DNA from 4 places in the Aurantimonas sp. C2-5-R2 genome. Region 1 is predicted to be linked to each of the others. Evidence: predicted binding sites of a transcription regulator. Region 1 holds the regulator's gene; each other region holds the start of a gene.

What was found. Region 1 encodes LexA, which represses DNA repair genes until DNA is damaged. Its sites were predicted from a motif close to TGTTCNNNNTGTGTTCNG; they were not measured.
Region 2: a site for LexA is predicted at 897-914, ahead of parE (DNA topoisomerase IV subunit B). Genes of this name have one in related genera too.
Region 3: a site for LexA is predicted at 913-930, ahead of VQ044_RS00460 (glycosyl transferase family 2). Genes of this name have one in related genera too.
Region 4: a site for LexA is predicted at 759-776, ahead of VQ044_RS12040 (ImuA family protein). Genes of this name have one in related genera too.

Annotation. Positions count from the first base shown of each region.
Region 1 covers NZ_JAZHLJ010000055.1:12,441-14,640, reverse strand. Annotated here, with positions in the region: gene VQ044_RS18385 (molybdopterin molybdotransferase MoeA) at 1-738, shown strand, start outside; gene lexA (transcriptional repressor LexA) at 782-1,513, shown strand; tRNA gene VQ044_RS18375 (tRNA-Ser) at 1,775-1,864, shown strand.
Region 2 covers NZ_JAZHLJ010000009.1:90,967-93,166, forward strand. Annotated here, with positions in the region: gene VQ044_RS06700 (helix-turn-helix domain-containing protein) at 37-774, shown strand; gene parE (DNA topoisomerase IV subunit B) at 997-2,200, shown strand, end outside.
Region 3 covers NZ_JAZHLJ010000001.1:92,341-94,540, forward strand. Annotated here, with positions in the region: gene moaB (molybdenum cofactor biosynthesis protein B) at 1-332, shown strand, start outside; gene VQ044_RS00460 (glycosyl transferase family 2) at 336-848, opposite strand; gene VQ044_RS00465 (PA0069 family radical SAM protein) at 988-2,145, shown strand.
Region 4 covers NZ_JAZHLJ010000023.1:9,899-12,098, forward strand. Annotated here, with positions in the region: gene VQ044_RS25660 (YeeE/YedE thiosulfate transporter family protein) at 63-593, shown strand; gene VQ044_RS12040 (ImuA family protein) at 833-1,810, shown strand; gene VQ044_RS12045 (DNA polymerase Y family protein) at 1,959-2,200, shown strand, end outside.

The DNA of each region.
Region 1 (2,200 bases):
CCCGCGCTGACGGTGCTGGCGCGGCCGAAGGTGGCCATCCTCGCAACCGGCGACGAACTCGTGCTGCCCGGCGAGCCGCTCGGTCCCTCGCAGTTGGTCGCCTCCAACCCGTTCGGCGTCGCGGCGATGGTGGTAGCGGCCGGCGGCGATGCGATCGACTGCGGGATCGCTGGCGACGACGTCGCCACGATCGACGCGCGCCTGAGCGATTCCATCCGGGACCGGGCGGATGTCTTCGTCACGATCGGCGGGGCGTCGGTTGGCGATCACGATCTGGTCGGCAAGGTGTTCGCCAACCGCGGCGTCGGACTCGACTTCTGGAAGGTCGCGATGCGCCCCGGCAAGCCATTGATGGCGGGGCGGCTCGGCGATCTGACGATCGTCGGACTGCCGGGCAATCCGGCCTCCTCCATGGTCGCGGCGAGGTTGTTCCTGGTTCCATTGGTGCGCCGGTTGGCAGGCCTTCCCGATCGCCAGCTCTACCGGCATGGGCTGCTCGGTGCGCCGATGCCTGAAAATGGCCTGCGGACCGACTTCGTCCGGTCGCGGCTGGAGGTTCGAGAAGACGGCGTCATCCGGGTCATTCCGCTGCCCCGCCAGGATTCCTCCCTCCTGTCCACCTACGCGCAGGCCGACGCGCTGCTCGTGCGGGCTCCTTCGGCGGCTCCGGCCAGTGCGGGCGAGGCTTGCCGCTACGTTGTGCTCGACGAATGGAAGGGTCTTGCGGAACACAACTAGAACAGATAGGTTTGTTCAGGTTTTGTTTTAGGGAGTCGCCTCGATGCTGACACGCAAGCAGCACGACCTTTTGTCGTTCATTCACGAACGGCTGAGGGATAGCGGGGTGCCTCCCTCCTTCGACGAGATGAAGGACGCGCTGGAGCTTCGCTCAAAATCCGGCATTCATCGCCTGATTACCGCGCTTGAGGAGCGGGGCTTCATTCGGCGCCTGCCCAATCGCGCGCGAGCGCTGGAGATCCTCAAGCTGCCCGAAGCGATGCAGAAGGACCGCCCTGCCCCCGTCGGCCACGCCGGGTTTACGCCGAGCGTGATCGAAGGAAGCCGCGACGCGGCACGCAAGACGTCTGAGCCGATTTCCCGACGCGCGACGACGAGACCGCCTGAACCGGCCACAGTCTCGATTCCGGTCATGGGCCGGATCGCGGCGGGCGTTCCCATTTCGGCGATCCAGCACACCACCCATTCCCTCGCCGTGCCGCCGGATATGCTTGGCGGCGGCGAGCATTATGCGCTGGAAGTCAAGGGCGATTCGATGATCGAAGCCGGAATCCTCGACGGCGACACGGTGGTGATTCGCCGCGCCGACACGGCGACGCCCGGGGAGATCGTTGTCGCGCTGGTCGACGAGGAGGAAGCGACGCTGAAGCGGTTTCGCCGGCGCGGCAATACGATTGCGCTGGAGGCTGCCAATCCGGCTTATGAAACGCGGATCTTCGGCTCCGAGCGGGTCAAGGTTCAGGGCCGGCTGGTCGGGCTCATCCGCAAATACTGAAGGCCGGACCGACAGTTGGCAACCGATCCCGCGGAGCCAACTTTTCGACCTGTGCCAGCTGCTGCTTGAGCCGCGAACCAGGCCGCGCCGCGCAGAGCCGTGACGGCGCCGCGAAGGAAGCGCGTGTGGATCGTTCCCGGGTCGGGGCGAGGTTTCGCGGTGTCCGGTTTGAATGGCCGCGGGGTGCCTTTCGATCATGTTCACCGGGTTTTCTTCTTGCCTCCCTTGCACCGGGCCCGTCGCGCAGGTATCTGCGTCCTCGGAGAGGTGGCCGAGTGGTCGAAGGCGCTCCCCTGCTAAGGGAGTATACGGGAGACCGTATCGAGGGTTCGAATCCCTTCCTCTCCGCCACTTCAGAACAGAACCGGGCACGCCGTGCGTGGCCGATTTTACGCCGGATGCGGCGGCGAGCGTTCTGAGCAAATCTCCCTTCGATCCCATGATGCGCACTTCGCCTTCAGCGACCTCGACCCTTTGGGCCAGCGCCCGCAGGTGATCGCGGCGATAGCCGCCTCCGTCGAGGCGCATCCGCTCCCTGGCCGTTTGGGCGAACTTGCGGACCATCTGCGGCGTAATCGCCTTCTGGCCTGAGCTTTCCAACAGGGCCTGCGCGCGGTCGGCATCGGCTCTCGCCTGATCGCGAATCGCCTTGAGGCCGGTGATGCGGTCCTTCAGCGCCGGATCGTC
Region 2 (2,200 bases), on a different contig from region 1:
CAAATATCAAGCGAACTGTCGGAGATGAGTTGATTCATGCGTGAAACGGTCCTTCCGGCGATCCGCCGCCTTCCGCTGTTTCGATCGATGGCGGAGGAGAATTTTCTCGCCCTGACGCGCGCGGCGTACGATCAGACCTTTCCGCCCCAGATCCAGCTGATCGACGAGGGCGAGTCTGCCGATTTTCTCCACATCGTCGTGGAGGGCTCGATCGAGCTCTTCGCGGGCTGGCAGGAGCGTGAAACCACGCTGGCGGTGGTGCGGCCGCGTTCGACCTTCATCCTCGCCGCCTGCATGCGAGACGCGCCTTACCTGATGTCGGCGCGCACACTGGAGAAAACCCGCCTCATCCTGGTGCCCAGCAGCGATGTGCGAACCATCTTCCGCACCGATGGCGAATTTGCGTTGGCCACCATCGCCGAGCTTTCGGCCGGTTACCGCGGCATGGTCCGGCACGCCAAGGATCTCAAGCTGCGCAGCGCACGCGAGAGGTTGGCCGCTTACCTTCTGTGTCAAGCCGGGGCCGCCGGCGACAGAGCAAGCTTTGTCCTACCCATGGAAAAGCGGGTGCTCGCCTCGTTCCTCGGGATGACGCCCGAGAGTCTCTCACGAGCGATGAAATCGCTGCAGACAGATGGCGCCGTGGCCGACGGTCAGCGGGTCATCATCACGGACCGCCCTGCACTGGAGGCGCTGGCGAAGCCCACTTCGCTCATCGACGGGCCGGATTGCGATGGCTTGCAAGGCGACGGAGCAGCCGAGGACGTATCGTGATCACGCGGGCCTGAGCCCGTCACGCAGGCCGCGCCGCCGGTTTTGGCACACCCGCCCGACGGAACCCGTGGATAAACCTGTCGCGGAAGCGTTATGCGCCGGGAAACGACACCGGACTCTTGAAGAACATTTCGTGAAAGTATAGGCAGGGCCCATGGTTGATGGGCACGAATTTCCATTGCAACACGAGTTTGTCCCGCATGTTTCGCAGACGGGTCCGCGATGAGCGACGACCTGTTTTCGGGCAATGCGGCGCGTCGGCCGAAATCGCCGAAGCCGGCCGACCAGCCTTTGCCGGTGCAAAATTTGACGCAGCCCGCTGAATACACGGCGGCCGATATCGAGGTGCTGGAAGGGCTGGAGCCGGTTCGCCGCCGCCCCGGCATGTATATCGGCGGCACCGACGAGAAGGCGCTGCATCATCTCTTCGCCGAGGTCATCGACAATTCGATGGACGAGGCGACCGCCGGACACGCCAATTTTATCGAGGTCGCGCTGGAAGCGGACGGCACCTTGTCCGTCGCCGACAACGGTCGCGGGATTCCGGTCGACCCCCATCCCAAATACAAGAACAAGTCGGCGCTCGAAGTCATCATGACGACGCTGCACGCTGGCGGAAAATTCGATTCGAAGGTCTATGAGACCTCGGGCGGCCTGCATGGCGTCGGCGTGTCCGTGGTCAATGCCCTGTCGGAGGTCTTGGAAGTCGAGGTCGCGCGCAATCGCAAGCTCTACCGCCAGACCTATGCGCGGGGACTGGCGACCTCGACGCTCGACGAAGTCGGCGAGGTTCACAATCGCCGCGGCACACGGGTGCGGTTCAAGCCGGATCCGCAGATTTTCGGCGACGGTGCCAGGTTCCGCCCCGAGCGGCTGTTCGCCATGGCTCGCTCGAAAGCCTACCTCTTCGGCGGCGTCGAGATTCGCTGGTCCTGCGATCAGAGCCTGCTCGTGCCCGACGGCGACATCCCGGCTCGCGAGACATTCCACTTCCCCGGCGGGCTGAAGGATTATCTCGACGTCACGCTCGGCAAGGAGCACCGCGTCACCGCGCAGATCTTCGCCGGCCGCACCGAGAAAGTCTCGGGCCACGGGGCCGTCGAATGGGCTGTCAGCTGGACGCCGGAAGACGGCTTCATCCGCTCCTATTGCAATACCATTCCCACACCCGAGGGGGGCACCCACGAGGCCGGCCTACGCTCGGTGCTGCTGCGCGGCCTCAAGGCCTTCGCCGAGGTTTCCGGTAACAAGCGAGCCTCGATCATCACCGGCGACGACCTGATGTTGACGGCCTCGGCCATGCTGTCGATCTTCATCAGGGAACCGGAATTCGTTGGCCAGACCAAGGACCGGCTGGCCACCGCCGAGGCGCAGCGGATCGTCGAGCAATCGATGCGCGATTCCTTCGACATCTGGCTTGCCTCCT
Region 3 (2,200 bases), on a different contig from region 1:
TCACCACCGGCGGCACGGGTTTCACCGGCCGCGACGTCACGCCGGAGGCTCTGGAGCCGCTGTTCGAAAAGCGCATGGATGGCTTTTCCGCCGTCTTCCACCGGATTTCCTACGACAAGATCGGCGTCTCGACGATCCAATCCCGCGCCACTGGCGGAGTCGTCGCCGCCACCTTCGTCTTCGCCCTGCCCGGCTCGCCGGGCGCCTGTCGCGACGGATGGGACCATATTCTCAAGGCGCAGCTCGACTACCGGCACAAGCCATGCAACTTCGTCGAGATCATGCCCCGACTCGACGAACATCTGCGCCGTGGCGGCGGCGGCAACGCCTGAGAGCTATTTTGTCTTGAGCGCTGGCCTGATCTCCACCGCCAGACGCTCGACCGCCACGCCCTTGGCGACCTCCTCCAGATTGAAGGCGAGCCTGGAGAGGCCGATCGCCTGTGGCTTTTGCACAAGGAAGCCCTCGGCGAGCGCGGTGCGAATCTGCCGGAACCGCTGCAGGAAGCTCGGCCGGTCCATCCGCGCTCGGCGAAAACGCGCCGTCGCGATCTTCGCCGTTCCGCGCGCCACATCCTCGCCGTGGTCCGTTACGGCGCCGATCCATCCTGGCATCAGCCGGGCGCCGGGCTCCATCAGCAGCAGCCAATCCCCCTTGGCCGTCTCGATCGCCACGCGGAACTCCTCCTCCGCGACCACCCGGCAGCCGGCGTGATCGGCGACCTTGCGCGCCGCAGGCCCCATTCCCCGATCGACCAGCACGACCTCGCGAACGACGCCCTCGACCGCGCCCGGGATAAGCGTGGCGAGACTCGCCGCAAGCTGTCTGTCGTCCGGTCCGCAGTCCATCAACACGCTGAGCATATCCCCGCTTAGCCGAGCCTGCCCCCAAAAACCAGCGGTGGAACTTTTTTGTTCTTGTATTGTTCTCATTTCCGAATTAGGACTCTATTCATACATCGAACGAGCGAGCCGGAAGGTTCCGACCATGCAGGACATCAAGAGCGCCGATCGCGCGGCTTTCGCCGCCCCTGACGGCATAGATATCGCCAATCACATCGTCGCCGAATCGGGTCTGCGGATCGGCTTCGAGCGGCGGCGCGGGCGTGGCGCGGGGATCAATCCGAGCGGCCGTTACGAGCCCTTCGCGCGCAGCGCCGTCGACGACGGGTGGAACAGTCTCGACGAACTTCCGGCGTTCAAGACCGACGTCCAGGTCGAAAAACCCAAGACGATCATCACCCGCAACAGTTCGCCCGACATCTCGTTCGACCGTTCGGTGAATCCGTATCGGGGTTGCGAGCACGGCTGCGTCAATTGTTTCGCGCGGCCGACCCACGCCTATATGGGGCTCTCCGCCGGGCTGGACTTCGAATCCAGGCTGTTTGCCAAGCCGAATGCCGCCGAGCTTCTGGAAAGAGAGCTTTCCAAGCCAGGCTACGAGGTGAAATCCATCGCCATCGGCACCAATACCGACCCCTATCAGCCGGTCGAGAAGACCTGGCGGATCATGCGCGAAATTCTCGAAGTGCTGGAAGCCGCCAACCATCCCGTCGGGATCGTCACCAAGTCCGCCCTCGTCCTGCGCGACATCGACATTCTCCAACGCATGGCGGCGAAGGGATTGGCGAAGGTCGCCCTGTCGGTGACCACTCTCGACCGGACCCTTGCCAGGGCGATGGAGCCGCGCGCGGCGACGCCGGCCAAGCGGCTCGAGGCGGTCAAGGCGCTCAGCGAGGCTGGCATTCCGACGATGGTGATGATGGCGCCGATCATTCCCGGCCTGACCGATTCGGAGATCGAGCGGGTGCTCGAATCGGCCAGCACGGCCGGCGCGCGTGAGGTCGGCTACGTGCTCTTGCGCCTGCCGCTCGAAGTCTCGCCGCTATTCAAGGAATGGCTGCTGCGCCATTACCCCAATCGCTACCGGCACGTCTTGGCGCTGCTGCGTTCGATGCGTGACGGCAAGGACTACGACGCCGAGTGGAACAAGCGGATGCGCGGCACCGGACCCTATGCATTCCAGATTCGGCGACGCTTCGAAATGACGGCCCGGCGGTTGGGTCTCAACGAAACGCGCACCGAACTCAGATGCGACCGGTTCACGCCGCCGAAGGGGGCCGGCGTCCAACTGGCGCTGCTCTGATCCCACCCCGGGGAGACTTTTCCCCGCTCGATCGTCTGGCCGCCAGCCCCTCGCG
Region 4 (2,200 bases), on a different contig from region 1:
CCGTCACGGCACCCTGGAGCGCGCCGAACACAGTCCGCATACCGGCTTGTCGCGCTTCGCCCGTGGCCCCTGGCCCCTGGCCCCTGATAGCCGGCGCGGTTCTGCTCGCCCTTCTCAATTTCGTCACCTTGGCGCTGGCCGGCCGGCCCTGGGGCATCACCTCGGCATTCGCCCTTTGGGGAGCGAAGGGCGCGCAGCTCTTCGGTATCGATCCGACGGCCTGGGCCTATTGGCAGCAGCCCGGCAATGCCACCGCGCTGTCTTCCAGCGTCTTCTCCGACGTCACTTCGGTGATGAATTTCGGCATCATTCTCGGCGCCCTGCTAGCCTCCGCGCTCGCCGGGCGCTTGGCGCCGAACTTCGCCATTCCGCGCCGTTCGGTCCTGGCCGCGGTGATCGGCGGGCTGCTACTGGGCTACGGCGCCCGGATCGCCTTCGGCTGCAACATCGGGGCCTATTTCGGCGGCATCGCCTCGGGCAGCCTGCACGGTTGGCTCTGGCTTGCCGCCGCCTATCTCGGGTCGATGCTCGGCGTGCGCTTGCGGCGGTTCTTCTTCGTCGACGAGCGCCCCGGCGTGGCCAAGACGGCCTGACGAATCTTAAAGCTCGCGACGACAGGTCCCACGATTGAGCCCATCCCCTCCACCGGCTTCCTGAAGCGCCACGGCATCATGCCGCGGCGTTTTCGTAGTCGGCGACAAGGAAAATAATCACGCAGACGACTCCGCTTGACTCTCCCATCACCCTCTGGAATCTATAGGAACATATCACGAACAAAACCTCTTATCCAGAGGCTAGACGGCCGCAAACCCTTGCGGCCGAAGGAGATCCTATGGCTGTCAGCGATGCTTGGCCGGCCCGGCTGGCGGACATCCCCTCGGCGCGGACGCGGTCCGCGGCGAATGACGCGACGGCGGCCGGTTCTAGGAATTCGGCCCTTGCCCGGTTACGCGAACAGATCGCCCGAATCGAGGGCCAGCCGGTCGCCCGCCTGGAGCCAGCGGACGAAACGGCGACGGCGAAGGCCACCAAGCCGGCACGCCGCAGCGCGCTCAAACTGCATTCCCTCGGCTGCGCGACGGCCGACGCGGCGCTCGGCGGCGGCTTTCCGGCCGCCGGCCTGACCGAAATCCATCTCGACGAAACCCGCGACGGCGGAACGCTGGCCGGCTTTGCGCTTGCCCTGGCCATCCGCTTCGGCGCCCGGCCGGACAAGCCGCTTTTGTGGATCGGCGACAGCCTGGCCTTTTCGGAAGCCGGCCTGCCCTATTGGCCCGGCCTTGCCGGCTTCGGCCTCGATCCGAGCGCACTTTGCATAGTGCGAACCCGCCGGCTGGAAGACGCGGCCTGGGCCGGCGAGGAGGCCGCCGCCTCGTCGGCGCTGACGATGGCAATCCTGGAAGTGCGCGGCAATCCGGCGCGGCTCGGCCTCGACGGCACGCGGCGACTGCATTTTCGCGCGCGTGAGGCCGGCCTGCCGTTCCTGCTCTTGCGCCAGAGCGCCCGCGCCGAGGCGACGGCGGCGCCGCTCAGGCTGCGCGTGCGGCCATCGCCGGCGGCTTTCGTTCCCGACCTCGCCAATCATCAAAAGCTCATCGGCCATCCGGTGTTCGCCGTCACGGTCGAAAAATCCCGCGATGGCCGGCCGCGGCATTTCAGTCTGGAGTGGAACCCCCATGAGCGACGTTTCGACCCGCTTCGCCCAGAGCGTGCAACCGCGCTTCCTCGCCCTCTCGCTGCCGCGCCTGTCGACCGACCGGATCCGGCGCGAGACGCTGGGTCGCTCGTGGCGCTCCAGCGCGCGTCGTGAGGATAGCGCGCATTTACCCTCGGTTCCGGGCAAAACCGGGATCGATCGGGGCCGGCTCGATACCGTCCTGCGGCCGCCGAACCGCGCGCGCTACGAGACACGCGGCCTCGCCGAAGTCACCTCGGAAGGGGCGGCCGGCGACACGCCGATGGCGCCGCTGGCGCTGTACGAGACGGTCGCCAACGCCAACCGGATCGCTGCTGTCTGCGAGCGGGCGGAGGCCGGCGGGGTATCCCCGGGGGTCGGACTGGCCGAAGCGCGGGCGCGGTTTCCCGGCCTAGCGATCATCCTCGCCGATCCGCCGGCCGACGCGCGGTTGCTGACAGCCCTTGCCGACTGGTGCGACCGCTACACGCCCCTCGTCGCCCTCGACCCGCCGCATGGCCTTTT